DNA from 3 places in the Streptomyces sp. NPDC097107 genome. Region 1 is predicted to be linked to each of the others. Evidence: riboswitches for the same ligand, from Rfam matches in the RefSeq annotation. Region 1 holds a riboswitch; each other region holds the start of a gene.

Region 1 (9,643 bases):
GGGCGTTCATCCGGCTCTGCTCGCCGACGGGCATGCCGAGTCCGCGGTCCTCGACCTCGACGGCGAGGCCCGAGGTGACGAGGTTGGCGCGCATCAGCACCTGGGTCTGCGGTGCGGAGAACAGGGTGGCGTTCTCGACGAGTTCGGCCAGCAGGTGGATGACGTCGGCGACGGCGTGGCCGCGCAGGGTGCCGTCGATCGGCGGGACCAGCCGGACGCGCGAGTACTGCTCCACCTCGGCGATGGCCGAGCGGAGCACCTCGGTCATGTCGACGGGGTTGCTCCACTGCCGGCGCGAGACGGCGCCGCCCATCACGGCGAGGTTCTCGGCATGGCGGCGGATGCGGGTGGCGAGGTGGTCGACGTGGAAGAGGCCCTTGAGGAGGTCGGGGTCCTCGATCTCGTTCTCCAGCTCGTCCAGGATGGAGATCTCCCGGTGCACCAGCGATTGCAGGCGCCGGGCGAGGTTGACGAAGACCTCCAGCTTCTGTTCGCTGCCCGCCTGGCTGGAGAGCTGGGCGGCCCGGACGACGGCGGTGACGGCGCCGTCGTGGGCGCGGGACAGATCGGCGGCGAGCAGTTCGAAGTCGTCGGCGTCCTCCGGCGGTCCGCCGCAGGGTTTGCGCTGGGGCGGGGTCTCGCCGCGGCGCAACGCCTCGACCACGGCACGCAGATCGCCCTCCGAGCGCGCGGTGCTGCGGCGCAGGGCGCCGACGCGGTCGTGCACGGACCGCGCGGCACGGTCGGCGGCGACGGCGGCGATGACGACGGCCGCGAGGGTCACCGAGACCGCACCCGCGAGTACGCCCCACAGGACGAGGCCGGGCCGGGCGCCGGTGGACCGGATGGTGAACAGGACGACCGCGCAGGCGCCGAGGGCCACCGCGACGGGCGGCAGCACGGCGAGACGCAGGAGTTGGGGGCGTATGTGGGTCTCAGGCAGCGCGGGTGCGGTACGGGAGGCCGGCCGGCCGTGCCGCCCGCCCTCGCGGCGGTCTGCTCGCGCGGCCGGGGCGCGGAGGTGAGACATCGGGGTCCTCGTACTGGTCCGTTGGTCCGTCGGGCCCGGATCGGGCCCTGATGCTCGCGCGTGGTGGCGAATGGCCACGCGGACACGCGACGCCACGCGGGCACGCGTCGTCGCGGTGTCGACCGAGCGGACCGGGGGATCCGGTCTACGTCGCCCGACGGACACTGACAGTAGTCGCCCGCACATCATGTGCGGTGGGCAGTTGCCGAACTCCCTCGGACAACGTCCCGCTCTGGTATGAGGCTTCGTACGACAGCCCGATAAGCCGGTGAAGCTTTCACTCGCGAAACACTGGCAACCGGTCCGACTCGATCAAATTCGGTCACCATGCGTGACGACGGGGGATTCGCGGTCGCACGCCCGGGCGCCGTCGGGGGCCCGGGCCGGTCACCTGATCCGCGCCCTGTCCGCGCGCGGGATCGTCGTCGGCACGGTCCGCACGGCACAGTTGCCCACCCTCTACGCCGCCACTTCCCCCCGGGCCGCGGGCGGCGGGATCTACGGGCCGAGCGGGCCCGGACACCTGGGTGGCCCTCCGGCCGAGCAGAGGCTGTACAGCCGCCTGCGCGGCACCGAGGAAGTGCGGCGCGTGTGGCAGACCTCCGAGGAACTCACGGGCGTTCGATCCCGCCCGATGCCGCTACTCCGGGAGGCCCGGCCTCGCCCGAGGCCCCCGGGGCCGGACGGGGCCTCGTGCTCAGTCCAGCGCCGACCGGCGGCCCGGGCGCTGATCAGGACAGCTGCGGCACTACCACCAGGATCTTCCGCGGCCCGCCCTCACCGCTCGCCCGCGAGGTCGAAACCGCTGCTGCCCGTATCGGCCTTCTTCTCGGCGTCACCGGGGCGCCGCCACGCATGCCCGAGCGGACCGGACACCGCCCGCCACCACGGTTCCCCGGGCAACTGCCCCGCCGGCTCGAACGGCTCGCCGGGGCGAGGGAGAGCCACCGCCTGTCCCGCCTCCCCGGCGGCATCCCTCGTCCACTCCGCCGGCTCCGCCCACGCGTGCGGTGCGAGATTGAATGTGCCCCAGTGGATCGGCAGCAGGGCGCCCCCCGGCCGGCCTCCCTGGAGGTCGAGGTGGGCGCGTACACCCTCCTCGGGGGTCATGTGGATGTCCGGCCAGAACTCGGCGTACGCCCCGAGCTGGATCATCGTGGCGTCGAACGGGCCGTGTGCGGCGCCGATGTCCCGGAAGCCGTCGAAGTAGCCGGTGTCGCCGCTGTGGTAGACGCGGTGCTCCTCCCCGGCGACGACCCAGGACGCCCAGAGGGTGTGCTGGGTGTTGCGCAGGCCCCGTCCGCAGAAGTGCCGGGCCGGGGTGGCGGTCAGGGTGAGGCCGCCGACGCGCGTCGACGCGTGCCAGTCCAGCTCGCGCAGCCGGCCGGCGGGGACGCCCCAGTGTTCGAGGTGGGCGCCGACGCCGAGCGGCACCGCGAACAGGGTGTCCGTGCCGGCCAGCGCCTTGATCGTGGGCATGTCCAGGTGGTCGTAGTGGTCGTGGGAGACGACGACGACGTCGACCGGGCCGAGGGCCGCCAAGGGCACCGGGACCGGGTGCAGCCGCTTGGGGCCGGCGAAGGGGAACGGGGAGCAGCGCTCGCCCCAGACCGGGTCGAAGAGCACCCGCTGTCCGTCGATCTCGGCGAGCACGCTGGAGTGCCCCGTCCAGGTCAGCCGCAGTCCGGTGGCGGGCGGCCGGGCGAGGTCGGCGAGCGTGGTGGCGTGCACGGGCACGGTGCCCAGCGGCGCGCGACGGAGCCGGGCCTGCCGGTCGAAGTAGATCTTGGCGAATTCCGCGGCCGACCCGGAGGGCCGGGTCCGGGCGCCGCCTCCGGGGTTCTGGAAGACGCCGTCGCGGAAGTGCGGCGATCTGCGGATGCGCGCCATGCGCTCACCGCTGGGGTCCGCGCCGAAGGCCGCGGGTCGCGGCACGCGGAACCCCGGGTTCGGGGAACGGAAACCGGCCACGGTACCTCCAGGTGGAGTAGGTCAGGGTCCCATTGTCGCCCCGTCCGACGTCACCTCGAACGCCCGATGTCACATCCGAGTTCCCCTCACCCGTCGTACCGGTGAGGGCGCCCCCCGCCGGAGCGCCCGGAAACCAACGGCACGCCTCACGGACAGGAAGGTGGCCCTCATGGCCCGTGTATCCCTCACCCCGCCCCGGACGCTCCTCCTCCGCGTCATGGAGTGGTACTCCCGGCGCACCTACGGCAAGGTCCTCGACCCCGGCAAGGCGCTCGCCCACAACCCGCGCGTGCTCTGGGGCGACCTGCGCTTCGAGCAGGCCGTGGCCAAGTGGAACAGGCTGGACTCCGACCTGAAGGCGCTCGCGGTGATGGCCTCGGCGGCCTCGGTCGGCTGCTCCTGGTGCATCGACTTCGGGTACTGGGAGAACGCCGGGCGCGGCATGGACCGGCGCAAGCTCCACGACGTTCCGGTGTGGCGGGAGAGCGAGGCGTACACGCCGCTGGAGCGGGACGTCATGGAGTACGCCGAGGCGGTGACGGCGACGCCGCCCACCGTCGGCGACGACCTCGCCGGGCGGCTGCGATCCCGGCTGGGCGAGCCGGCGTTCGTGGAGCTGACCGCCATGGTCGCCGTCGAGAACCTGCGCTCCCGCATCAACGCGGCGCTCGACCTCACCAGCCAGGGCTTCAAGGACTCCTGCGATCTGCCCGGCACGGGGCGCACCGGCCCGGTCACCGCGACGACGGACTGAGTGAGCGGGCCTGAAGCGGCCGTCGCCGCATGTCCGGGTGCGTGTATAGGGTGACGGGCGTGGTGAGAGTCCGGTTGGGTGTCGCGGAGCGGCGCGAGGAGTTGCTGCGCGCGGCGATCGAGCAGATATCGGCGCGGGGTGTGGCGGCCTTGCGGATCGCCGACGTGGCCGCCGCGCTCGGTGTCAGCAACGCGCTGGTGCTCTACCACTTCTCCACCAAGGAGAAGCTCGTCGCCGCCGCGTTCACGTACGCCGCCGAGGATGATCTCTCCCGTCTGCGCAAGCTGCTCGGCCGCCGTACGTCGGCACTGCGCCGGCTGCGGGCGGCCGTGCGCTGGTACGCCCCGACCGGGCAGGCCAAGGGGTGGCGGCTGTGGATCGAGGGCTGGGCGGTGGCGTTGCGCGAGCCCACGCTGCGGGAGGTCGCGCGGGAACTGGACCGTCAGTGGAAGGCGGCGATCGCCGAGGTCATCACCGAGGGCGTGGCCGCCGGGGAGTTCACGTGCCCGGAGCCCGACGGCGCGGCCCTGCGTCTGACCGCCCTGCTCGACGGGCTGGCCGTCCAGCTGACGTCCTACCCGGGTGCGGTGTCCCGGGCCAAGGCCCAGGAGTGGACGGACGAGGCCCTCGCCCGCGAACTCGGCCTGAGCCGCGAGGCGTTGACGACACCACGCCGCTAGCGACGGCCGTGCGCGGGACCGGCGGCACCTCACCGCGGACGGGCGCCCCCGCACCGTCGCCCGGGGACGACGGGCCGACCCCTCGATCACCGTTCCACGACGGCCGGACCCTTCCCCACAGCCGCAGCACGACCGACCGGCCCCCCAGCCACCGTTCCACCGGCGGCCGAGCACGCCCCCGCGCGCCGCCGGCCGGCGCGAGCCCGACCCCGGCCGACCGCCCGCACCCGAGCCACCGACCATCCGCCGGCGTCCGCCCGCCCGGCCCACGACCACCCGCGCAACCGGCAAACGACCCCGCGACCCTCCGCCGCACGCCCCACACCGCGCCGCAAGCCGCGCTCCCGCACACCCCGCACCGCCGTCAGGCCACCGCCACGCGCCCCGCACCGCCGTCAGGCCACCGCCGCGATCCACACCTCGCACCCCGCACCGCCGTCAGGCCACCGCCGCGATCCACACCTTGATGTCGTCCGGAGACAGCGTCCCCTTGGCGGTCACGTGGTCGCCCGACGACTCGCCTCGCAGTCGGCGTCCGATCCACGGCACCAGGTACTCGCGCGCCCACTGCACGTCGTCGCGCCTGACGAGCAGGGTGCCGCGGGGCGGGAGCGGTGGCCAGGGCTGGTCCGGATCGGCGGGGACGCGCAGACCGAGGGCCTGGCCCGCACGCAGCGCCACGCGGGTGTGGCCCTCCGGCGACAGGTGCAGCCGGTCGGCGTCCCACGCCCTGCGGTCCTGGACGCTCCGGAGCGACCACAGGTCGAGCACGGGGCAGCCGTAGCGGTCGGCGACGGCACGGACGTGCCCGTTGTAGGTCGCGATCTTGCCGCGCAGATGCTTGAGGACGGGCACTCCACGGGTGTCGAAGCCGGTCGTCACCAGGACGGTGCCGGCCGCCGCGGCCAGCGCGGCCACCGCGCGTTCGAACCGCTCGGCCACCTCGTCCGGATCGGTGCCGGGCCGGATGATGTCGTTGCCGCCCGCCGCGAACGAGACCAGGTCGGGCGCGAGTTCGGCGACCCGCGGGACCTGCTCCGCCACGATCTGGTCGAGCAGCCTGCCGCGCACGGCGAGGTTCGTGTACCTGAAGTCGCCCTCGGGGCGCCGGTCCGCGAGCAGTACGGCCAACCGGTCCGCCCAGCCGACGAACGACCCGCCGGGGCCCGGGTCGCCGACGCCCTCGGTGAAGCTGTCCCCCACCGCCACGTACGACCCGATCACTTCTCTGCTGTCACTTCTCGAATCGTCTGCCACGTCGGCCCATGATTCACCTTGCAATGTGACCTACGCGACCGTAGGAAGGGGTTGACGGGCGGTGAGAAAAACCACGCCTAAAGTGTTCGTCAATTCCGGAATACACCGAAGGCCGGACCCGGGGATCGGGGTCCGGCCTTCAGCGGCGCGGAGGCCGCGCCCGAGCGGTCGTCAGAGAGAGACGCCGTGCGAGCGCAGGTACGCGATCGGGTCCACGTCCGAGCCGTAGTCCGGCGTGGTGCGGATCTCGAAGTGCAGGTGCGGACCGGTCACGTTGCCGGTGGCACCCGAGAGACCGACCTGCTGACCCGCCGTCACGGACTGACCGGCGGAGACGGAGAGCGAGGACAGGTGGGCGTACTGGGCGTAGTGGCCGTCGGCGAGCTGGATGACGACCTGGTTGCCGTACGCGCCGCCCCAGCCGGCGGAGACGACGGTGCCCGCGCCGACGGCCTTGAGCGAGGTACCGGTCGGGATGACGAAGTCCGTGCCGGTGTGGTAACCGCTGGACCACATGCTGCCGGTCTGGTGGTACGGGGTGCCGACGGTGCCGCCGGGAACGGGCGACACGAAGCCGCCGGTGGTGCCGACGGGCTGGGCGCTCGTGTTGGACGAGTCGGAGGAGTCCGAGGACGAGGTCTTCGCGGCGTCCGACGACTTCTCGGCCGGCTCGGACTTCTCGGCGGACGACTTCTTCGGCGCGGCGGGCTTCTCGGCCGGCTTCTCGGACTCGGCGGAGGAGGGGGCCGAGGACTTGGCGGCCTGCTCGCCGACCGAGAGCTTCAGGCCGGGGTGGATCAGCGACGGGTCCGAGCCGACGACGTCGCGGTTGTCCGCGTACAGCTTCTTCCAGCCGCCGTCGACGTCCTGCTCGTCGGCGATCTTCGAGAGGTAGTCACCGCTCTTCACGGTGTACGTCCGGGAGTCCGAGTTCTTCTCGGCGCTGCTGCCGGCGGCCTTCTTCGCGGTCGTCGGTATGGACTGCACGGCCTGCTCGGAGACGGACTGCGCGGGAGCGGCGTGGGCGCCGGCGGCACCCAGCAGCGGCAGCGCGAGCGCGGCGCCACCGGTTCCGGCGACGGCGATGGTGCGGGTCAGGCGCATGGCCCTGGTACGGCGGTGCTTACCCTTCGCGGGCATGGCGTTTTCCTCTCCGGCGCCTACGAGGTGAGCTGTCGGGTGCGAGCTGGAGATGCCCGGCCGCGCCGAGACGCGGCTTAACCCCAAGCCGTTCCGGGAACCGGAACAGGCAGTTGTACCTGTGGGTCCCCCGCTCCTGCCGTGTACGGGTGGTGGATGAGTGCGGGCTCCGGTCGGCGGCAGGATTAGGCGTCCGTCCGGATCGGTGGTGAACGTAAGGGACCAAGACGCGCGGGGACAAGCGAGGGGTTCCATTGACAGGTGTTCCGATTGATCCTTTACGGGAATTACCGGTCACCCTCCGTCGATTCACGCGGTGCCCTTTCGCGTGAACAGCCTTGAAAACCGGCCGCATTACGTGAGCATGACGGGCAACGCACGGTCACGGATATGACGCTGCTCACGCGCCGTCTCTCCAGCCCCTTGCATTTCAGGGCTACTTGGAACGAAGGCATCAATTCGGACAGACGGTTTATATGCGACGTAGTCGGGCGGCTGTGCCGCCGAGGCCCCCGGACCGTGCCGTATCTTCGAGTGGTGCCCGTCGGCGAGCAGCGCCGACGGGGCGGAGTGGGAGGAGCCCCCGTGACGCAGCAGGTCCCGTCGACCGAACCCGAGCTGGCCGGTGTGCGAAACTTCCGTGACGTGGGCGGGCTGCCGACCGTGGACGGGCGGCGGGTGCGACAAGGGGTGCTGTTCCGCAGCGGCCACCTGGCGCACGCCACCGGGGAGGACGCCGCGTTCCTGGCCTCGCTGAGCCTGCACACCATCTTCGACTTCCGCAACGCGGCCGACCAGAAGCTCGAGGGCCCGGACGTCGAGCTGCCCGGCGTGCGCAATGTGAACCTGCCGCTGAGCGATCCGGCCGACGGTGCCGAGTTCTGGAAGATGGTCCGCGACGGCGACCTCGACCAGCTGCACGAGATCCTGGCGGACGACAAGGCCGCCAACCGGATGATCGAGTCCTACCGCATGATCATCAAGGAGCGCACGGCGGAGCACTCCCGGGTGCTGCACGCGCTCGCCGAGGACAGCGTCCCCGCCCTGATGCACTGCGCGGCCGGCAAGGACCGCGCGGGCCTGTCGATCGCGATCACCCTGCTCGCCCTGGGCGTCGAGCGCGACGCCATCGTCGACGACTACCTGAAGTCGAACGCCACGCACCGCCGCTACAAGGTGCGCCGCAGCAGCTCCGCCGCCTCCGCCTACTCCCCCGAGGTCATGGAGCTGCTCAGCCCCCTCTTCGACGCGCGCGCCGAGTATCTGGCGGCGGCCTTCGAGACGGTCGAGGAGACCTGGGGCGGGGTCGACACCTACCTGGAGAAGGGCCTGCGGGTCACGCCGGAGATCCGGGAGCGGCTGCGCGAGCGGATGCTGGACTGAGCCACCCGCTCACCGGCTGTTGGCGCCCACCTCGAAGAGCAGGTAGATGAAGGCCGCGAAGACGTGGCCCGCGACGAGGTAGATGAAGAGCCGCACCCACAGGGCGCGCGGGAACTTCTCCTGCAGGTTCATGGCGTCTCTCCGAGTGTGGGGTGGGCCGGCGTGGTGGCCGGGCCCAGGCACAGCGCCGTCGCCGGGCTCTGCAGCAGGGTGTGGACGAAGAGGAGGACGACCCCGTCGGCGTCCTGAGCGACGATCCGGTGCGGGGTCAGCGAGTCGAAGTGCGCGCTGTCACCCGGACCGAGCCGGTGCACGGTGTCCCCGAGGCGCAGACGCAGCCGGCCGCGCAGGACGTGCAGCCACTCCTCCCCGGGATGCACCCGCACGATGTCTCCCTGTGAGCCGTGCGGCACATGGACCCGCAGGGCCTGCATCCCGCGCCCGGCCCCGCCGGCCTGCCAGTACGTCCAGCCGCCCGCGAACGTCGGCTCCATGGCGTCGGCGCGCACGACGGCGTCCCGGTCCGCGGCCGTCTCGCCGAGCAGCTCCGAGACGGTCGTACCGTAGACCCGGGCGAGGGAGAGCAGCATCGGCAGCGAGGGCTGGCGTCGCCCGGTCTCCAGGCGGGAGAGGTGGGCGGGCGACAGCCCGGCGGCCCGGGCCGCCGCCTCCAGGGTGAGGTCGGCCCTGCGCCGCAGGGCGCGCAGCTGCGGTGCCACGACGGACACCGCGTCCGGCGACGGCGGACCGGTCTCATGGGAGGTCATGCCTCCATTCAGCCCGAGACTTGTCCGTCAGGCAATTTTCTTGCCTCAGAGGCAAACGACGCGAACAAGCCGACGGGAGGCAGTCCTCCAGGGCCAGGACGGTCGCGGGCGGGACGCGCTAACGGTTGCCCACCGCCTGCCTGACCAAGGTCCTTCCGAAGTCCCACATGAGGCCGCCGCCGTTGTGGGCGTCGTCCATCACCTCGGTGAAGGCGTCGACGAACCGGTCGGCGTCCGCCACGTCGATGATCAATGGCGGGATCAACTTGATGACCTCCAGGTGGTCGCCGGACACCTGCGTCAGGATCCGGTGCCGTTGCAGCAGCGGCACCACGACCATCTGCGCGAACAGACCCTTGCGCGCGGCCTGCAGCATCGCCCAGCGGCTGCGCAGCTTCAGGGACCTGGGCCGGCCGAACTCGATGCCGATCATCAGCCCCCGCCCCCGGACGTCGGCGAGCAGCTCGTAGCGGTCCACCAGTTCCGTCAGCCGGGACTTCAGCCGCTCCCCCACCGCGGCCGCGTTCGCCACGATCTCCTCGTTCTCCATCACCGACAGCACCGCGAGTCCGGCCGCCATGGCCTGCGCGTTGGATCCGAAGCTCGCCGAGTGGACCTGCACCCGGTCCATCGAGGAGAACACCTTCCGGAAGATCCAGTC
Region 2 (9,643 bases), on a different contig from region 1:
ACATGCAAGACCTTATCCGCCGCCTCACCCACTGGCTCACCCCTCTCCTCGGCCCAGGCACCGGAACCCATCGAGCAGGCGCCCTCCGGCACCAAGCCCCCCGCCCCACCCACCGCACCCCACAAGCCGCCGCCCCCGCACGCCTCCCCCTCCACCACTCCCCCCACTGCCGTCACCTCCCCCTCGACGGCGCCGCCTCCCGTCTGGTCCGCCCCTACCTGGGCGCCCATGAACAGGAAGCGGAAAGGGGCCGCCGGCGGCACCGCCGCCTCGCCCTCGTGCTCGCCGCCGACTTCGGCGTCGACCTCGATCAGCACGTCGTCGGCGCCCGGAAGGCGGCCGCCTGATGACGGCGTACACCGCGCTACGGCTCCTGCCCTGGCTGTCGCCGGAAGGCAAACCCTGCTTCCTCGCCCCCGGCGACGGGAACGGGACCGTGTCGCGCCTCGCCGACGAGACGGAGGTCCGGCAGCTCACAGAAGGGCTGGACGTGCTGCGCTCCGCCCGCCGGCTGCTCGACGACCCCGTGTCCCCGAACGCCGAGGTCCGCTACACCGCGATCCGGCTGACGGAGTGCCTCGCCGACGTGCTGAGGGTCGCGGAGTCCCGTGGCCGGCGCCTGCCCGCGACGGACGACGACACCGATGCCCTCCCGGCATGACAGCTCAGAGCCCCGGCAGTGAACCGCTCACCCAGGTTGTCGGGACGGACTATCGTCGTAGGCACAGAGCGCCGAAGGAGCGTAGAGGAGACCGTCCGGTCATGTCCGCACACGCCGCAGAACCCACGCCGGTCGTTCCGCCCATGCCCGAGCGGAACCCGAAGGCGCTGCGTGCTGCCATCGCCCAGCACGCCCCGCAGCTCCTTCCGGACTTCGACGACCACTGGCGTTGGGCCGTCGCGGACGCGTACGACATCAGCACCGTGCCCGCGTTCATGGCTCGCTGGTGGGGTGAATACGCGATTGCCAGGGACCCGAAACTCGACGCGCACATGGCTGACCTGCATCACCGTGCATCGGAGTCCACGGACCTTGCCGAGGCGAAGGCGCTTCTCGAAGAGGCCTCGCACATTCGGTACGAGAGTCAGCGCCTGGAGCCGGGCCAGTGACGGACGGCTGGTTCATGGGCCCGCCCTGGCAGATGGACTGGACGCTCAAGGCTCAGGCCACCCGCGACGCATTGCCCGAGCACGTACGGAAGACGGTCGACGCCGCGCGCGCCGAACTGGTCACGGCGAAGGATCCCTACTTCCGGGGCATCGACGCAGACATCGATCTTCCAGCAGGTATGCGGGATCAGCCGGCGCGGTCCGGCCTGCCGAAGGGCTCTCGCATCTTTACTTCGGCCACGGGCACGGCTGGCTGCGATACACCTTCGTACCGCGCACCGAGGATCCCCAGATCATTGTGGAAGAGGTCTTCTGGCAGTGACCGACGGTCACTGGCGCCGACCAGTCCGCCCGTCCCACCGGAGTGCCGCCTGATGCCCCTCCCCTACGTCCTCCTCTCCGCCGCCGTCTCCCTCGACGGCTACCTGGACGACACCGGCCCCGACCGGCTCCTGCTCTCCTCCCCTGCCGACTTCGACCGCGTCGACGAGGTGCGGGCCTCCGTCGACGCGATCCTCGTCGGCGCCGGCACGATCCGGGCCGACAACCCGCGGCTGCTGGTGAACTCCGGCGAGCGGCGCGCGGCCCGGGTCGCGGCCGGGGAGGCGGAGTACCCGCTGAAGGTGACGGTCAGCGCCACCGGCGAGCTGGACCCGGCGGCGGCGTTCTGGCACACGGGAGGCGAGAAGGTGCTCCTCACCACGGACGCGGGGGCCCGGCATGCCCACGCGCTGGGGCTCGCCGCCGACGTCGTGCCGCTCGGTGCCGCGCTCGACTGGCACGCGGGCCTGGAGTACCTGCACGACCGGCGGGGCGTGCGGCGGCTCATGGTCGAGGGCGGCGGGACCGTGCACACCCAGCTGTTGCAGCGGGAACTCGCCGACGAACTCCAGCTCGTCCTCGCGCCGCTGTTCGTGGGCGACCCGGACGCGCCCCGCCTCTTCGGGCCCGGCGCCTACCAGGGCGGGCGGCTGCGGCTGGTGGAGTCGCGGCGCGTCGAGGACGTGGTGCTGACGCGGTATCTGCCCACCGCCCCCGGCGCCGGCGGCCGCGTCACCGCCGCCGACCGGCACTGGCTGGCGCTCGCCTGCGAGCTTGCCGAGCTGTGTCCGCCGTCCGGGACGGCGTTCAGCGTGGGGGCGGTCGTGGTCGCCGCCGACGGGAGCGAGCTGGCGCGGGGGCACTCGCGGGAGGGGGACGACCCCGTCGTGCACGCCGAGGAGGCGGCGCTCGCGAAGGCCGACCCCGCCGACCCGCGGCTCGCGACGGCCACCGTCTACAGCAGCCTGGAGCCGTGCGCCCGCCGCGCCTCCCGGCCCGCGCCCTGCGCCCGGCTGATCCTCGACGCCGGGGTACGGCGCGTGGTCACGGCCTGGCGGGAGCCGGACACCTTCGTGCCGGGGGCGGACGGCAGCGGAGTGCTCGCCGCCGGGGGCGCCGTCGTCGTCGTACTGCCGGAGTACGAGGAGCGGGCGAAGGCGCCCAACCGCCACCTGGAGGGGCAGGGAGATACGGATGTGCATTCCACCCCCAAGATGACGTACAGTAGAGACACAACGGCGCGGGGTGGAGCAGCTCGGTAGCTCGCTGGGCTCATAACCCAGAGGTCGCAGGTTCAAATCCTGTCCCCGCTACTCAAGGCCGAAGGCCGGAATCCTTAAGGATTCCGGCCTTCGGTGCGTTTGCGGCGGATGCGCCGCCCTCATCCTCACCCCGTCATCCAGTCACCCGGTCGCTCCGTCACCCGATCGGCCCTCAGTGGCTCGCCCTTCGCCCCCGGTCCGGGAAACCTGGAGGACCGGGACGGCAAGCGGCGCGGACGTGCGGGGTGGCGGGAGACGAGTGGTGCGGCCAGGTGAGCTGGAGGACGAGGGAGCGTACGCCCGGGCCGGCGGCCGGCTCCCCGGCGATCCCGTGCCCGACCCCGGCCTCGGCGACGGTGCTGAACGCGTGCCGCCGCACGCGGGGCCGCGGCGACGGACCTCGTACGGGCGGGCCTTCGTACGCCTGCTCCCCATGCTGCTGATCGTCGCCGCCGTCCTGTACGACATCTTCACCCCCAGATACTTCACCGCGGGCCCCCTCTACACGGCCGCGCCCCTGGTCGCCGCGCCGATCTACTCACGGCGCGGCACGGTGCTCACCGGTGTCGCCGTGGTCGCCGCCGTCATAGGGCTGCAACTGACCAAGGGCGTCATCCACTACGTCGACTCCCTCACCGAGCTGATCACCATCGCGACGGTCGCCGTGCTCGCCGTCCTCGTGAACGGCTTCGTCCGCCGCACCGGCGAGCGCCTCGTCTCCGTCCGCGAGATCGCCGAGGCCGCCCAGCGCGCCGTGCTGCCCGAGCCCGCCGAGCGGATCGGCGGTTTCGAGATCGCCGCCTGCTACGAGGCCGCGCAGGCCGACGCCTTCATCGGCGGCGATCTGTACGCGGTGCAGGACAGCGCGCGCGGCATCCGGCTCATCGTCGGGGACGTGCGCGGCAAGGGCATGGGCGCGGTGGCCGCCGTCGCCGTGGTGATCGGCGCGTTCCGGGAGGCCGCCGAGCAGGAGGCGACGCTGGAGGCGGTGGCGCAGCGGCTGGAGCGGGCACTGGCGCGCGAGGGCACCCGGCGCGACGGACTGGACGCCTTCGAAGGGTTCACCACCGCCGTACTCGCCGAACTCCCGCACGGCGACGGGATCGTCCGCATCGTCAACCGCGGCCATCCGCCGCCCCTGCTGCTGTACGCCGACGGCACCCTGCGCCCGCTGCCCGCACGGGAGTCGGCGCTGCCGCTCGGCATGGGAGAGCTGGGCGTGTGGCCCGACCGCGCGGAGGAGGCCGGCTTCCCCGGCGGGGCCACGCTGCTTCTCTACACCGACGGACTGTCCGAAGCGCGGGACGCCCGGGGCGAGTTCTACGAACCGCACGTGCGGCTGGCCGGCCGCGTGTTCCGGCATCCGGCGGAGCTGCTCGACACCCTCGCCGGGGACGTGCGCCGGCACTCCGGGGGCGGCATGGCCGACGACATGGCACTGCTCGCCGTGCGACGCCCCTGCTCGACCCTTGATCGACGTCACCGGAAGTGACGGACCGACCGCCCTCCGCATAACAACTGACGAACTGTCAGAAAGCCGAGGCGTGAAGGGGAATACCCAAGCCCGGTCGACTCGCCCGGTTTTAACCGATCGTGAGGCGTACGTCCGGGCCGGATCCGTTAATGATCAAGAGGAACGGCTTGGAATCCGAGCCCCGCGTCTATTAACGTTCGATAACGCAGCGCGGTCGTCCCAGCCGTCACAGAAGTCGGCTCCGTGCGCACGCGCCGAATCCCGCAAGGGAACCGGGGAACCACCACATTGGGGTGAATCGGGCGTATGACGCCGTGCCAGACACGGCGGATATACGCGCGTAGGAGACCTTCCTGCTCCGAACCCGTCAGCTAACCCGGTAGGCGAAAGGAAGGAAAGGAGTACGCCCACGTGGCGTCCAACCGGCCTGCCCCCGAGGCCCCGTTCGTGCCCAGCGGGCACGACAGCGAAACCTTCGGCTACGACGGCTACCGCACCGAAGAGGGCCCTTGGGAGGAGTGGAATCCCACCGCGGACTCCATCCGCCCCGTACGCGGCCGGCACCGCGTCGCCAAGCAGCGCGGCGGTCTCGCCCGCAGCTCCACCGTTCTCGGCGTCGGTGTCATAGCCGCGGTCGGCGCGGGCGGCATGGCCAGCGCGCAGACCGGCAAGCCGCCGGTGTCGATCTCCATGCCGGACCTTCCGAACGTCGGCTCGCTCATCTCCGACGAGGAGAAGCCGGAACCGCAGGGTTCCGCCACCCCGCTCAGCGGAATCGGCACGGTCGCCGCCGAGACCTCCTCGGAGAGCGACCCAGGCGCCGGTGAGACGCTGCGGGCCCGGATCATGGCGCAGGCCGAGCAGCAGCAGGCCCAGGTCGAGACCAAGGCCGTCGCCGAAGCCGCGGCCGCCGCCGAGAAGAAGGCCGCGGAAGCCGCCGCCAAGGCGGAGAAGGAGGCCGAGGCCAAGGCCGCCGCCGCCAAGAAGAAGGCGGAGGAGGAGGCCGCGAAGAAGGCCGAGGCCGAGCGGCTCGCCAAGCTGGCCAAGCAGTACACGCTGCCGACCTCCTCGTACACCATCTCCTCCAGCTTCGGCCAGGCCGGCGCCTACTGGTCCTCCGGCTACCACACCGGCCTCGACTTCGCCGCCCCCACGGGCACGCTGCTCAAGGCGGTGCACAGCGGCACGATCACGTCGGCCGGCTGGGACGGGTCGTACGGCTACAAGACCGTGCTCACCCTCGACGACGGCACCGAGATCTGGTACGCCCACCAGTCCTCCATCAGCGTCAGCGTCGGCCAGGAGGTCACCACCGGTGACGTCATCGGCCGCGTCGGCGCCACCGGCAACGTCACCGGCGCACACCTCCACATGGAGGTCCACACCAGCGGAGGCGGCGGCATCGACCCGATGGCATGGCTGCAGAGCAAGGGCCTGACCCCCTGATCCACGCCGTTTGACCCACGCCGTGCCTCCCACGCGGTCTCCGGCCCCTTTGCCGCCCTGGTCTCCGGCGGTCCTGACGACGACCCCCCGACGTCAGGGCTGCCGGTCCGCGGGGCGAGTACCCGGGCCCGAGCGCCGCGGACATCGAGGCCGCGCCGACGCCTCGCAGGTCGATGTGGTCGGTGCTCGGGCGGCGCAGCCGTACGCTCCCTCCTCCGCCGACCCCAGCGGCGCCGGCGGCTGCTCCACCGCCACCGCCTGGGAGCCGGAGCAGGACGGCCTGCACGACCGGTACTGCCGTTACGGCCGGTAGTGGCTGGGCGGGGTGTACGGGCGGTACGGGGTGTACGGGCTGTACGCGGCCGGTGCGGGGTACGGCGCCGGGACCGTCGCGGGGGCCGTCGCCGGGTGGCCGGGCCCGTACGCGCCGTACGGGTGCGCCCAGGGCCGCACGGCCACCGGCAGGGGCGGCGCCGTGGCCCGGGCGGCGTGGTCCAGTGCCGGACGCGCCACGTCGCGTCGGTGCCACAGGGCGCCCAGCAGTTCCCGCTCTCGTACGGCGAAGTCGGCGCCCGCCCTGCCCAGCCGCCCGCGCCGGCGCAGGAACGCCAGCGAGGTCGCGTACGCCTCGTACTGCGCCACCGCCCGCGCCGCCTCCCTACCGGCGTGCCGGTGGGCGTGCCGGCGCGCGATGCGGCGGGCCCGCATCGAACCGAGCGCGTACGGCTCCATCGGTGTCAGCCACCCGGCCATGACGTACACGGGGAGTTCGGCGCGTACGGTGCCCAGTTCGCGCTGCCGGGTCCAGATCACCAGCCAGGTCAGCAGGCCGAAGGACGGCACCATGAAGGCCCCGTACACGGCGAAGAAGCCGTACTCCCCGAACGCCACCGAGCCGTTCCACAGCGCGTGCACGCCCATCGCCAGCAGCAGGCCGGCCAGGGGGAGCAGGGCACGGCGCAGGCGGTGCCGGCCCGTGGAGAGCGCGGCGATGCCGAAGCCGATGCCGGTGAGCACGGTGAAGAGCGGGTGGGCGAACGGCGACATCACGACGCGGACGAAGAAGGTGGCCGCGGTGACGGAGGCGATGCCGCTGTCGCCGGTGAGCTGGTCGGTGCCGAAGGCGTTGCCCAGGTAGAGGATGTTCTCGGTGAAGGCGAAGCCGGTGGCGGTGACGCCCGCTATGACGACGCCGTCGACGACGCCGGTGAAGTCCCGCCTGCGGAAGAGGAAGACCAGGAGCACGGCGGCTGCCTTGGCGGACTCCTCGACCACCGGTGCTATGACCGTGGCGCCCAGGGTGTCCGCGCCGGCCGGGTCGGCGGTGGCCGTCGCTATCCAGCGCGTCGCGAAGCTGTTGGCGACGATCGCTATCAGCGCTGCCGCGCAGGCTCCCCAGGCGAAGCAGAACAGCAGGTTCCGCCACGGTCCGGGCTCCACCCGGTCCAGCCAGCGGAACGCGGCCACGAGCAACGGCACGGGCAGGACCGCGAGGCCGAGCCCCACCAGGAACCCCTGCGTGCCGGTCTGTTCGCGCACCAGGGCCAGGATCACCAGGCCGGAGAGCGCGAGCAGGGTGATCAGTGCGCCGTAACGCACCCAGGGGCGCTGCCACCAGTGCGTACGCGTCCGCGTCGGCGGACGCGTCGGATACGGGGGACAGGTGGCCACGGCATGGACCCTAACCGGTGGGGGGCTGCTCCTTGTGCTGGTCGCGGTGCTGGTCGCGGTGCGACACGGAGTGCTGTACGCGGCGGAAGAGCAAGTCGTTCACCACATGACCCTTGTCCAGTCCCTGGCCCTCGAACCGGGTCTGTGGCCGGTGGGCGGGACGCGGCGCGAAACCGCCGCCCTGCACGGTGTTCTCGAAGCCGGGGTGGGCGGTGAGGACCTCGAGCATCTGCTCGGCGTACGGCTCCCAGTCCGTGGCGCAGTGCACGACGGCCCCCGGCGCGAGGCGGGTCGCGGCCAGGTCCAGGAACTCCGGCTGGATCAGGCGGCGCTTGTGGTGCCGCTTCTTGGGCCAGGGGTCGGGGAAGTAGACGCGCAGTCCGGCGAGGGAGCCGGGGGCGAGCATCTCCCGCAGGAGGATGATCGCGTCGCCGTTGGCCACCCGGATGTTGGACAGGTCGTACTGCTCCGCGAGACCGAGCAGGTTGCCCTGGCCGGGTGTGTGGACGTCCACGGCGAGGATGTTGGTGTCCGGGTCGGCGGCGGCCATCCGCGCGGTGGCCTCACCCATGCCGAAGCCGATCTCCAGGACGACGGGACGGGCGTTCCCGAACAGCTCGGCGAGGTCGATGACCCGCTGTCCGTCGATGTCCAGCCCCCACCGGGGCCACAGCCGCTGCAGTGCGTCCGCCTGCCCGGCGGTCACCCGGCTGCGCCGGGGCTGGAAACTCCGGATCCGCCGCTCGAAGTGCGACCCGGCGGGATCGGCCTTCGGCCCGTCCGGGAAGCGGGGCTCACCCTTGGCACGGATGTGCCGGAGGGAGGCACCGGCGTGGGGGGCGGCAGGCTCGGGGGCGGCCGGCTCCTCGGCGGCGGGCCGGCGAGCGTCGGAGGCGTTGCGGAAATCAGACACAGTGCCCTCAATTTTACGGGCGGCCGAGCATGGCCAGCGCCCTGCGCCCCACCTCCCGCCCGATCGGCAGCGCCGCTGTCGCCGCGGGCGACGGCGCGTTCAGGACGTGCACGGCGTGGGCGCCCTCGCGGATCAGGAAGTCGTCCACCAGCGTGCCGTCCGCCAGGACCGCCTGCGCCCGCACTCCTGCGGGCGCCGCCACCAGGTCCGCCTCCGTCACCGCGGGGAGCAGCCTGCGTACGGCCGTGGTGAACGCCGCCTTGGACAGCGAGCGCCGAAGCTCGCCCGCCCCGTACTTCCAGTGCCGCCGGGCTATCCGCCACGAGCCCGGCCAGGCCAGCGTCGCGCCCAGCTCGCGGGGCCGCAGCACGCCCCAGCCGTAGCCCTCCCGGGCCAGCGCCGGTACCGCGTTGGGGCCGACGTGCACGCTTCCGTCGATGCCGCGGGTCAGGTGCACACCGAGGAACGGGAACGCCGGGTCCGGCACCGGATAGACCAGCCCCCGCACCAGCTCGGGCCGCGCCAGCTCGTAGTACTCGCCCCGGAAGGGGACGATCCGCATGCCGGGGTCGTCGCCCGTCATGCGGGCGATCCCGTCGCAGTGCAGCCCGCCGCAGTTGACCAGGACCCGGGCGCGGATCACCTCCCCGGAGCGGGTGCGCACGGCGGCTCCTAGGCCCGGGCGGCGGTCGATGTGCCGTACCTCGGCGCCGTAGCGGATCTCCGCGCCCGAGGCCCGGGCCAGCTGCCGGGCCACGGCGACGTAGTCGCAGATCCCGGTGGTGCCGACGTGTATGGCGGCGAGGCCGCGCACCTCGGGCTCGTACTCCGGGATCTGCGCCGCGCCCAGCTCGCGGACCGGTATGCCGTTCTCCCGGCCGCGCTGCACGAGGGCGTGCAGGCGGGGCAGCTCGGAGCGGTCGGTGGCGACGATCAGCTTGCCGGTGACGGCGTGGGCGATGCCGTACTCGGCGCAGAACTTGACCATCTCCGCCGCGCCCCGCACCGCGTAGCGGGCCTTCAGGGAGCCCGGGCGGTAGTAGACGCCGCTGTGGATGACGCCGCTGTTGCGGCCCGTCTGGTGCCGGGCCGGTCCCGGCTCCTTCTCCAGCACCGTCACCCGGGTGCCCGGCGCGGCGCGTGTGATCGCGTACGCCGTCGACAGGCCGACGATTCCACCGCCGATCACCAGCACGTCGCAGTCGTACGCGACGCCGTGCGCGATGCCCTGCGCGGTCCCGGCCCGCACTCGTTCCATCTTCCGGCCCACCTCCCGGCTTCGATAGTGCACTGCGCCACTGACAGCGCCCTCAAACCCGGGAGGAGGCGGTGGATCAGGCCGGGGTCACCAGCAGTGGCCGGGCGCGCTCGCGCAACTCGACCACACGCGGCTCGTCGCCGTACGGCTCCAGGCGGTGGAGGAGATCCTTCACGTACTCGGTGGTG
Region 3 (9,643 bases), on a different contig from region 1:
CAGAACTGCTCGCCGAGCACCTCGCGCCAGCAGGTCAGCACGTCGTTCGCCGCGCCGGGGACGGCGTAGACGTGCCGGGCGCGGCCCTCGCCGCCGAGGAGGGCGACGCCCGCCTTCAGCTCCCAGTCGTCGTCGAAGTCGATGCGGTGGTCCTCGTCGAAGGGCACGTCGACCATGCCGTGGTCGGCGGTGACGTACAGGGCGCTGCGCGGTGGCAGCTGCTCGGCGAGGCGCTGGACGAGCCGGTCGACGTGCCCGAGCTGGCCGCGCCAGGTGTCGGAGTCGACGCCGAAGCGGTGGCCGGCGCCGTCGACCTCGGCGTAGTACGTGTAGACGAGGGCGCGGTCGGCGCCGGCCAGTTGCTCGGCGGCGCAGTCCATCCGGTCCTCGCCGGACAGCCGCCCGTGGAACGTTCCACCGCTGAGCGCGACCTTGGTCAGCGGGGTGTTCGCGAAGGTCGGGGAGGAGACCTGCGCGGCGCGCACGCCCGCCTCGTGGGCGAGCTGGAAGACGGTGGGGTACGGCTGCCAGGGGCCCGGCGCGGTCCACGGCTGCCAGCGCAACTGGTTCATCAGCGCGCCGGTGGCGGGATCGCGCACGGTGTAACCGGGCAGGCCGTGGGCGCCCGGTGGCAGGCCGGTGCCGACGGAGGCGAGGGAGGTCGCGGTGGTCGCCGGGTAGCCGGCGGTGATCGGGCGTCCGGTGCCGCCGCGCGAGGTACCCAGCAGCGAGCTGAGGAAGGGGGCGTCCTCCGGGTGCGCGCGCAGTTGCTCCCAGCCGAGGCCGTCGATCAGGAACACGCAGCTCCGGTCGGCCGGGGTCAGCTCCGTGATGCCCGCGGTCATGCCGGGGACGCCGAGGCCGGCGGCCAGGGTGGGCAGCAGGTCGGCGAGCGAGCCCGTGCCGTACTCGGGCACGGGGGCGGAGTCGACGGGGAGGGGCTCCGGATCGGTGTCCCAGGCGGCGGGCTGCACCATCAGCGGGCGGAATCCGCGGTCGCCTCGGAGAGGGCCTGGGCGAAGGCGAGCGCCTGGCGCACCGTCTCCGGGCCGTCCCCGGCCTCGCTGACGCGCAGGCTGAGGTCGTCGGCCGTCGAACTGCCCGTGTAACCGTGGTCGGCCTCGCAGTTGGGGTCGCCGCAGGCGGCCGGCTCCAGGTCGAGGCGGGAGACGGCACCCCAGCCGATGGTCAGCACGATCTCGCGGGGCAGCGTGCCCGGCTTGTACTGCTCCGGGTTGGCGACCACGCGGCTGACGACGATGGACGAGATCCGGCCGAGCTTGACGGACTCCGTGGAGGTCGTGGCGTACGGCGTCGGGGAGGTGTCGTCGGCGGCCTGCTCGTCGGTGTGGCTGACGATGAAGCGGTTGCCGGTGAGCACGAGCACGGTCACGTGCCTGCGCACCTCGTTCTGGTCGAACGTCGTCTCCTGGTGGACCAGGTACGACCTGACGGGCTCGCCGCCCACGGCGGCCTCCACCGCCTCGGCCACGAGGGCCGGGTAGTAGCCGCTGCGCTCGATCGCCGCTCGCAGCCCCTGGGTCGTCGTACTGGTCTTGGCCATGACGTCCATCCTACGGGGGCGCACCGACTGCGAGGCACGCTCGTGCCGTACCCGGCCCCGGCAGTGGGCGGTCAGTACGCAGGCAGGGTCCGCGGGCCGAGGTCGTCCCTGGCAGGCGGGGGCGCGAGGCGGACGGAGGCGCCGAGGACGCTCAGGCCGCGCGGGGCGACGACGACCGGTTCCAGGGTGACCGCGACGACCTCCGGGTGGTCGTCGACCAGCCGGGAGACCCGCAGCAGCAACTCCTCCAGGGCGGAGCTGTCGACCGGGGCCGAGCCGCGCCAGCCGAAGAGGAGGGGCGCCGTACGGATCGAGCGGATGAGCGAGGTGGCCTCCCGGCCGGTGACCGGGATCAGCCGGTGCGCCATGTCGCCGAGCAGCTGGGTGGCGGCCCCGGCGAGCCCGAAGGAGAGCACGGCACCGGCCGCCGGGTCGATGACCGCCCGCACGACCGTGTCGACGCCGCGCGGTGCCATGCCCTGCACCACCGGGCGCAGTTCCTGGGGCTTCCCGAAGAGCTCGGTCAACTCGGCGTACGCCCGACGCAGTTGCTCCTCGTCCGCGAGGTCCAGGCGTACGCCGCCCAGATCGGCGCGGTGGCGCAGGTGCGGGGCGGTGGCCTTGAGGGCGACGGGGTAGCCGATGGTCCGCGCGGCGGCGACGGCGTCGTCGGGGGTGGGGGCGGGCAGGGCCCGGTGGACGTGGATGCCGTACCTGCCGAGCAGGTCGCAGGTCTCCTGGGTGCCGAGGGTGAGCCCCTGCCCGCGCGCGAGGTGCCCGGCTATCAGTCCGGCGGCGCCCTTCTCGTCGATGTCCTCGTACTCCGGCACCTTTCCGGGGTCGGCGGCGTCGCGTCGCCACTGGGCGTATGCGACGGCCTGGGCGAGGGCGCGGACGGCCCGCTCGGCGGCGGGGTAGGCGGGGATGAGGTGGGCCCCTTCCGGAGCCTCGGCGGAGGGCAGCCGCTGTGCCGGGGCCGCGGAGCGGGGCTCCTCACGGGTGCTCGACGCCGTCCGGGGGGCCGTGCTCGCGGTGGCCTGAGGTGCCGTGCTCGTCGCCGCGGACAGGGCTTCCGCGAGGCCGCCCAGTTCCACGTGGACCACCAGGACCGGTTTGCCGGGCTCCGCGGCGGCCGCCGACCGCAGGGCCGTCGCCAGCGCCGCGTCACCGGCCGATCCCTCCCCCACCGTCGGGATGGCCGTCACCACCACCGCGTCACACGTGTCGTCGGCCAGGGCGCGGGAGAGAGCCGAGTGGAAGTCGTCCGCGGAGGCCGCCGTCGTCAGGTCCAGGGGCGAGTGCGGCCGCAGCCCCTCGGAGAGGCAGACGTCGTACGTCAGAAGGCCCAGTGATTCGGAGTTCCCCAGGATCGCCACCCTCGGGCCGGCGGGCAACGGCTGGCGGGCGAGGAGCAGCCCGGCGTCGACCAGGTCGGTGATCGTGTCGACGCGGATCACGCCGGCCTGCCTCAGCAGCGCGGAGACCGTCGCGTGGGGCAGCCGCGTCGCTCGGACCGCGTGTCCCTGCGGTGCCACGCCGCCGTGCCGGGCGCCCTGTACCACGACCAGCGGTTTGACGGCCGCCGTCCGCCGGGCCAGGCGGGTGAACTTGCGCGGGTTGCCGATGGACTCCAGGTACATCAGCGCGACGTCGGTCTCCGGGTCGTCGTACCAGTACTGGAGTACGTCGTTGCCGGAGACGTCGGCACGGTTGCCGGAGGAGACGAAGGTCGACACTCCGGTGACGCCGGTGACCCCGCCGCCGCGCCGGTGCAGCCGGGACAGCAGGGCGATGCCGATGGCGCCGGACTGGGCGAACAGCCCGATCCGGCCGGGGCGGGGCATCTCGGGGGCGAGGGAGGCGTTGAGCCGCACCTGGGGGGACGAGTTGATGATCCCGAAGGCGTTGGGCCCGATGATCCGCATGCCGTACGTGCGCGCGTGCCGCACGAGGGCGCGCTGTCGTTCGCGTCCTTCCGGGCCGCTGTCGGCATACCCGGCGGAGATCACCACGAGGCCCTGCACGCCGTGCTCGCCGCACTCGGTGACGACCTCGGGGACGTGTTCGGCGGGCACGGTGACGACCGCGAGGTCGACGGGCCCGCCGATCTCGCGCACCGAGCGGCGGGCGGGCACCCCGTCGAGCTCCTTCTGTGCCTCGGGGAGGGCCCTGTTCACGGCGTACAGCCGGCCGGTGTAGCCCGCGTCCCGGATGTTGCCGAGGATGCTGCGGCCGACGCCTCCCGGTGTGCGGCCGGTGCCGATGACCGCCACCGAGCCGGGCTGCAACAGCCGCTGAACCGAGCGCGCCTCCGCGCGGTGCTCGCGCGCGTACTGCACGGCGAGCGAGCGGTCGGTCGGTTCGAGGTCGAACTCCAGCCGGACCACACCGTCCTCGAAGCTCCGCTTCTGGGTGTACCCGGCGTCCATGAACACCTTGATCATCTTGGTGTTGGCGGGCAGCACCTCGGCGGCGAAGCGGCGGATGCCGCGCTCGCGGGCGACGGCGGCTACGTGCTCCAGCAGGGCGGAGGCGACGCCGCGCCCCTGGTGGGCGTCCTGGACGAGGAAGGCGACCTCGGCCTCGTCGGCCGGTGCGGAGGCGGGTGTTCCACCGGCGCCGATCCGGTCGTAGCGTACGGTGGCGATGAACTCGCCGCCGATGGTGGCCGCGAGTCCCACCCGGTCCACAAAGTCGTGGTGCGTGAAGCGGTGGACGTCCTTGGCGGACAGGCGAGGGTACGGCGCGAAGAAGCGGTAGTACTTCGACTCGTCGGAGACCTGCTCGTAGAAGCTGACCAGGCGCCCGGCGTCATCAACGGTGATGGGGCGGACGCGCGCGGTGCCGCCGTCGCGCAGCACCACGTCGGCTTCCCAGTGGGCGGGGTACTCGTGCCGGTCCGACGAGGTCTGCATGGGCCCCAGAGTACGGCTCGCGTACGACAACGGCGCGAGGCAGTCTGTGGAGGACGGAAGGTCGGGCCGAGGCCGCGGTCCGACGACCACACGGGACGGCAGCGGCCGTCCTCGCAAGCTTCACGATGTGGGAAACTGGTCTAGACAAGACTGGTCTAGACAACCTGAAACCCCTGAAAACCTGAAGGGCAGCATCACATGGCTGAGCGCCGCGTCAACGTCGGCTGGGCCGAGGGTCTCCACGCCCGCCCCGCCTCCATCTTCGTCCGAGCCGCCACGGCCACAGGCGTCCCGGTGACGATCGCCAAGGCCGACGGGGCCCCCGTCAACGCGGCCTCCATGCTGGCCGTCCTCGGCCTCGGCGCCCAGGGCGGCGAGGAGATCGTCCTCGCCGCCAACGCCGAGGGCGCGGACGCCGCCCTGGACCGGCTGGCGAAGCTGGTCGCCGAAGGACTCGAGGAACTTCCCGAGACCGTCTGAGCAACGCAACACCGAAAGGCCCGCCCGGAACACCGGGCGGGCCTCTTGTTTTCTATTTCCGCTTCCCCCGTTCATGGGCAGCAAGAAATAGCCCCCCGAATTAATCTCTCTTTGTATACGGCGCCCGCGTTAATGCCGCAGGCTCGGCATGTTTACGGGACGTTGCGATTTCCTCACACGCTCCGCCCGCTCACCCCCGGAAACGAATCGCAGCCGGTACGCCGACGTCGACCGCTCGGTGTGCAGCGTCATGAGCGCCCGCGCGCGCTCGCCGTCGCCCCGGGCCACCGCGTCGACGATCGCGCCGTGCTCCGCCCAGCACTCCACCGGCCCGGCCGACGCCTCCACGACGTACATCCAGGCGATCTTGTGGCGCAGCTGGGTCAGCAAGGCCGTCAGCGAAGGGCTGCCGGCGGCCTGGGCGAGGGTCTCGTGGAACCACCCGTCCAGTGAGCGCAAATCCTCGCTGTTGCCCTGCCTGGCGCGCTCCTGCCCCAGCCTGACCAGCCCGCGCAGCACCCTGAGGTGGGCCTCGGTGCGGCGCCGGGCGGCCCGGGAGGCGCCGAGGGGCTCAAGGAGCGTGCGCGTCTCCAGCAGGTCGGCGGCCTCCTGCTCGGTGGGTTCCGCGACGCACGCGCCCGCGTGCCGCCTCGTCACCACGAAGCCTTCGGCCTGCAGCGTGCGCAGGGCCTCACGGACAGGGACGCGGGAGACGCCGTAGCGGCGGGCCAGGAGTTCCTCGGTGAGCCGACTGCCGCGTCCGTGGACGCCGGTGACGATGTCGTCCCGGATCGCCGTGCACACCGAGTGCGCCGGAATACGCATGCCCGACCTCCGCCTTAATCCCCGTGAAACGTCGACGATTGACGTGTGCTCAGTGACTCTAGGCCAATCAAGCGCATATTCCGACGGCAGGGCGGATTTCATGGATATTTTTTGGCCAGCGACACTTCCACCGAGGGAAAAGAAGTCCGAAAGCCCCGGCTCGGGGAGCCGGGGCTTTCGGATGCCGTACCGTCCGTCGTCAGACGTTCACACCGTGGGAGCGGAGGTAGGCGACGGGGTCCAGGTCCGATCCGTACTCGGAACTCGTACGGGCCTCGAAGTGCAGGTGCGGTCCGGTGACGTTGCCGGTGGCGCCGGACAGGCCGATCTGCTGCCCGGGGGTGACCGCCTGGCCGACCGAGACGCCGATGGACGACAGGTGGCCGTACTGCGTGTACGTGCCGTCGTGCATCTTGATCACGACCTGGTTGCCGTAGGCCCCGCCCCAGCCGGCCTCGACGACGGTGCCGACGCCGACCGCGTGCACGGACGTGCCGCTGGAGGCGTGGAAGTCGATGCCGGTGTGACTGCCGGAGGACCACAGCGAGCTGCCGGCCTGGTAGGCGGTGGAGACGTAGGAGGCGGTGATCGGCGGCACGAAGGTGTTGAGGCGCTTGCGCTCCGCCTCCCGCGCGGCGCGCTCCTTGGCCTCGCGCGCCTCCTTGGCCGCCTCGGCCGCCCGCTCGCGCGCGGCCTCCTGGGCCGCCTCACGGGCGGCGGCGTGCAGGGCCGCCTGCTCCTGCGCGGTGGCCTGGGCGTCGATCTCGTCGGCTATGGAGTCGCCGATGGTGATGACCGGGGTGAGTCCGCTCTGCTCCGCCCGGGGCTCGGCGGCGAGCGCCGGAGCCGCGAGGGTGCCGACGACGCCGGTGGTGGCGAGGGCCGCGACACCCGCCGCGCGGGCGGTGGTGCGGTGCACCCGGCTGGGACGACGGTGCTTCCCGGTGGCGCGCGTGAACGCCATGTAGAGGCTGGTCCTTTCCTTCCCTCTCGCCTACCGGGTTAGCTGACGGGTTCGGAGGTGGAAGGTCTCCTACGGACCCCCTCGCTGCGCGCGGGCGCCCGATTCACCCCAGGGACTGCGGTGGGTCCCCGGCTCCCCTGGCTCGCGCCGTACGGGGACTCGGCGATGACTGTCCGGTGCCGCGGGTGCGGCGCACTGCCTGACGAACAGCCCGGATGACGCTAAACGCGGCTGTGTTCAATCCTCAAACGCAACAAGCCTTTTGTAGCGCACGCCACAGGGCAGACAGGCAGCCTTTCCCTCAATCCGGACAAAAGGCGGCCCTGGTGACACTCCGGTCACCAGGGCCGCCGCGCGTGTGTGCCGCTAATCGGCCGCCACCACGGTGACTTCACCGATGCCGAGGGCCTCGACGGGCTCCTTGATCTGCGCCGCGTCGCCGACGAGGACCGTCACCAGACGGTTCACCGGGAAGGCGTTCACGACCGCCGCCGTGGCCTCCACGGTGCCCGTGGAGGCGAGTTGGCGGTAGAGCGTGGCCTGGTAGTCGTCGGGCAGGTGCTGCTCGACCTGGTCGGCCAGCGTGCTCGCCACGGCCGCCGCCGTCTCGTACTTCAGCGGCGCCACGCCCACCAGGTTCTGCACGGCGACGTCACGCTCGGCGTCGGTGAGACCCTCCGCTGCGAGCGTGCGCAGCACCGTCCACAGGTCGTCCAGGGCGGGACCGGTGTTGGGAGTGTCCACGGAGCCGCTGATGGCGAGCATCGCGGCGCCCGTGCCGTCGGGCGCGGAGCGCATGACCTGCCCGAACGCCCGTACGCCGTAGGTGTAGCCCTTCTCCTCGCGCAGGACGCGGTCCAGGCGCGAGGTGAGGGTCCCGCCGAGGCAGTAGGTGCCGAGTACCTGCGCGGGCCACACGCGGTCGTGCCGGTCGGCGCCGGTGCGGCCGATCAGCAACTGCGTCTGGACGGCACCGGGCCGGTCCACGATGACGACCCGGCCGGTGTCGTCGGCGCTCACCGGGGGTACGGGACGCGCCTCGGCCGCGGAGCCGGTCCACGCGCCCAGCGTCTCGCCGAGCAGCGCGTCGAGGTCGACGCCGGTGAGGTCGCCGACGACCACGGCGGTGGCGGTGGCGGGTCGGACGTGCTTCTCGTAGAAGGCGCGTACGGCCGCCGAGTCGATGCTCGCGACCGTCTCCTCGGTGCCCTGGCGCGGGCGCGACATACGCGTCCCGGCCGGGAACAGCTCCTTGGAGAGTTCCTTGGCCGCGCGGCGCGAAGGGTTGGCCAGCTCGTGCGGGATCTCGTCGAGCCGGTTGCGGACCAGCCGTTCGACCTCGCCGTCCGCGAACGCGGGCGCCCTGAGCGCGTCGGCGACCAGGCCCAGGGCCTTGGCCAGCCGTGAGGCCGGCACCTCCAGGCTCAGCCGGACGCCGGGGTGGTCGGCGTGTGCGTCGAGGGTGGCACCGCAGCGCTCGAGCTCGGCGGCGAAATCCTCGGCGGAGTGCTTGTCGGTGCCCTCGGAGAAGGCGCGCGCCATGATCGTGGCGACACCGTCGAGGCCGGCCGGCTCGGCGTCCAGGGGGGCGTCGAGAAGCACCTCCACGGCGACGACCTGCTGGCCGGGGCGATGACAGCGCAGCACGGTGAGGCCGTTGTCGAGGCTGCCGCGCTCGGGGGCCGGGAACGCCCACGGCCTGGGCTCGCCGGCCTGCGGCCGGTTGTGGAATTCCATGGTGGCGAGCTCGGTCACTTGGCCGCCTCCTCGTTCTCGTCGGTGGCGTCGTTCTCGTCGGCGGGGGCGGTCGGCTCGTAGACGAGCACCGCGCGGTTGTCGGGGCGCAGGCGGGCCTTGGCGACCTCCTGGACCTCCTCGGCCGTCACCTCCAGCACCCGCTGCACGGCGGTCAGGGCCAGCTGCGGGTCGCCGAACAGGACGGCGTACCGGCACAGTTCGTCGGCGCGGCCCGCGACCGTGCCGAGGCGGTCCAGCCACTCGCGCTCCAACTGGGCCTGGGCGCGCTCCATCTCCTCGGCCGTCGGGCCCTCCTCGGCGAACCGGGCGAGCTCCTCGTCGATGGCGGTCTCGATGACCGGCACCTCGAAGTCACCTGACGTCTTCACGTCCAGCCACCCCAGGGAGGGCGCTCCGGCGAGCCGCAGCAGGCCGAAGCCGGCGGCGACGGCCGTACGGTCGCGCCGTACCAGCCGGTTGTACAGGCGGGACGACTCACCGCCGCCCAGGACGGTGAGGGCCAGGTCGGCCGCGTCGCACGCGCGCGTGCCGTCCTCCGGCAGACGGTAGGCCGCCATCAGGGCGCGGGCCGGGACCTCCTCCTCGACCACCTCGCGCAGCTGCCCGCCCATGACGTCGGGCAGCGAACCGCCCCGGGGGGCCTGCTTGCCGTCGTGCGAGGCGATGGAGCCGAAGTACTTCTCGATCCAGGCGAGCGTCTGCTCGGGGTCGATGTCGCCGACGACCGAGAGCACCGCGTTGTTCGGCGCGTAGTAGGTGCGGAAGAACGCGCGCGCGTCCTCCAGCGTCGCCGCGTCCAGGTCGGCCATGGAGCCGATCGGAGTGTGGTGGTAGGGGTGCCCCTGCGGGTAGGCGAGGGCGGTCAGCTTCTCGAAGGCCGTGCCGTAGGGCACGTTGTCGTAGCGCTGGCGGCGCTCGTTCTTGACGACGTCCCTCTGGTTCTCCATCGACTCCTCGTCCAGCGCGGACAACAGGGAGCCCATGCGGTCGGCCTCCAGCCAGAGGGCGAGCTCCAGCTGGTGGGCGGGCATGGTCTCGAAGTAGTTGGTGCGCTCGAAGCTGGTGGTGCCGTTGAGCGAGCCGCCGGCGCCCTGCACCAGTTCGAAGTGGCCGTTGCCCTTGACCTGGGCGGAGCCC

The links. Region 1 has a riboswitch for cyclic di-AMP ahead of ACIQ1J_RS07115 (peptidoglycan DD-metalloendopeptidase family protein). Riboswitches for the same ligand answer to the same signal wherever they lie in the genome.
Region 2: it holds a riboswitch for cyclic di-AMP, as region 1 does, so the genes downstream of both, ACIQ1J_RS03715 (M23 family metallopeptidase) here and ACIQ1J_RS07115 (peptidoglycan DD-metalloendopeptidase family protein) in region 1, are expected to answer to the same signal.
Region 3: it holds a riboswitch for cyclic di-AMP, as region 1 does, so the genes downstream of both, ACIQ1J_RS13245 (M23 family metallopeptidase) here and ACIQ1J_RS07115 (peptidoglycan DD-metalloendopeptidase family protein) in region 1, are expected to answer to the same signal.

What each region holds. Positions count from the first base shown of each region.
Region 1 is NZ_JBIWEF010000003.1:1,641-11,283, reverse strand. It holds gene ACIQ1J_RS07145 (sensor histidine kinase) at 1-1,030, opposite strand, end outside; partial or broken gene ACIQ1J_RS07140 (short chain dehydrogenase) at 1,422-1,655, shown strand; gene ACIQ1J_RS07135 (MBL fold metallo-hydrolase) at 1,808-3,001, opposite strand; gene ACIQ1J_RS07130 (carboxymuconolactone decarboxylase family protein) at 3,171-3,755, shown strand; gene ACIQ1J_RS07125 (TetR/AcrR family transcriptional regulator) at 3,815-4,435, shown strand; gene ACIQ1J_RS07120 (SGNH/GDSL hydrolase family protein) at 4,874-5,659, opposite strand; gene ACIQ1J_RS07115 (peptidoglycan DD-metalloendopeptidase family protein) at 5,864-6,832, opposite strand; cyclic di-AMP (ydaO/yuaA leader) riboswitch at 6,835-6,994, opposite strand; gene ACIQ1J_RS07110 (tyrosine-protein phosphatase) at 7,418-8,215, shown strand; gene ACIQ1J_RS07105 (DUF6126 family protein) at 8,225-8,347, opposite strand; gene ACIQ1J_RS07100 (helix-turn-helix domain-containing protein) at 8,344-8,982, opposite strand; gene ACIQ1J_RS07095 (aspartate aminotransferase family protein) at 9,101-9,643, opposite strand, start outside.
Region 2 is NZ_JBIWEF010000002.1:13,595-23,237, reverse strand. It holds gene ACIQ1J_RS03745 (hypothetical protein) at 3-347, shown strand; gene ACIQ1J_RS03740 (hypothetical protein) at 347-661, shown strand; gene ACIQ1J_RS03735 (DUF6247 family protein) at 763-1,110, shown strand; partial or broken gene ACIQ1J_RS03730 (dihydrofolate reductase family protein) at 1,485-2,612, shown strand; tRNA gene ACIQ1J_RS03725 (tRNA-Met) at 2,671-2,744, shown strand; gene ACIQ1J_RS03720 (PP2C family protein-serine/threonine phosphatase) at 2,956-4,185, shown strand; cyclic di-AMP (ydaO/yuaA leader) riboswitch at 4,410-4,567, shown strand; gene ACIQ1J_RS03715 (M23 family metallopeptidase) at 4,579-5,613, shown strand; gene ACIQ1J_RS03710 (PrsW family intramembrane metalloprotease) at 5,914-7,284, opposite strand; gene trmB (tRNA (guanosine(46)-N7)-methyltransferase TrmB) at 7,295-8,095, opposite strand; gene lhgO (L-2-hydroxyglutarate oxidase) at 8,211-9,455, opposite strand; gene ACIQ1J_RS03695 (MFS transporter) at 9,532-9,643, opposite strand, start outside.
Region 3 is NZ_JBIWEF010000005.1:113,074-122,716, reverse strand. It holds gene ACIQ1J_RS13270 (alkaline phosphatase family protein) at 1-977, opposite strand, end outside; gene ACIQ1J_RS13265 (DUF5998 family protein) at 977-1,573, opposite strand; gene ACIQ1J_RS13260 (GNAT family N-acetyltransferase) at 1,636-4,479, opposite strand; gene ACIQ1J_RS13255 (HPr family phosphocarrier protein) at 4,678-4,959, shown strand; gene ACIQ1J_RS13250 (GntR family transcriptional regulator) at 5,089-5,784, opposite strand; gene ACIQ1J_RS13245 (M23 family metallopeptidase) at 5,984-6,748, opposite strand; cyclic di-AMP (ydaO/yuaA leader) riboswitch at 6,761-6,923, opposite strand; gene ACIQ1J_RS13240 (M16 family metallopeptidase) at 7,115-8,503, opposite strand; gene ACIQ1J_RS13235 (M16 family metallopeptidase) at 8,500-9,643, opposite strand, start outside.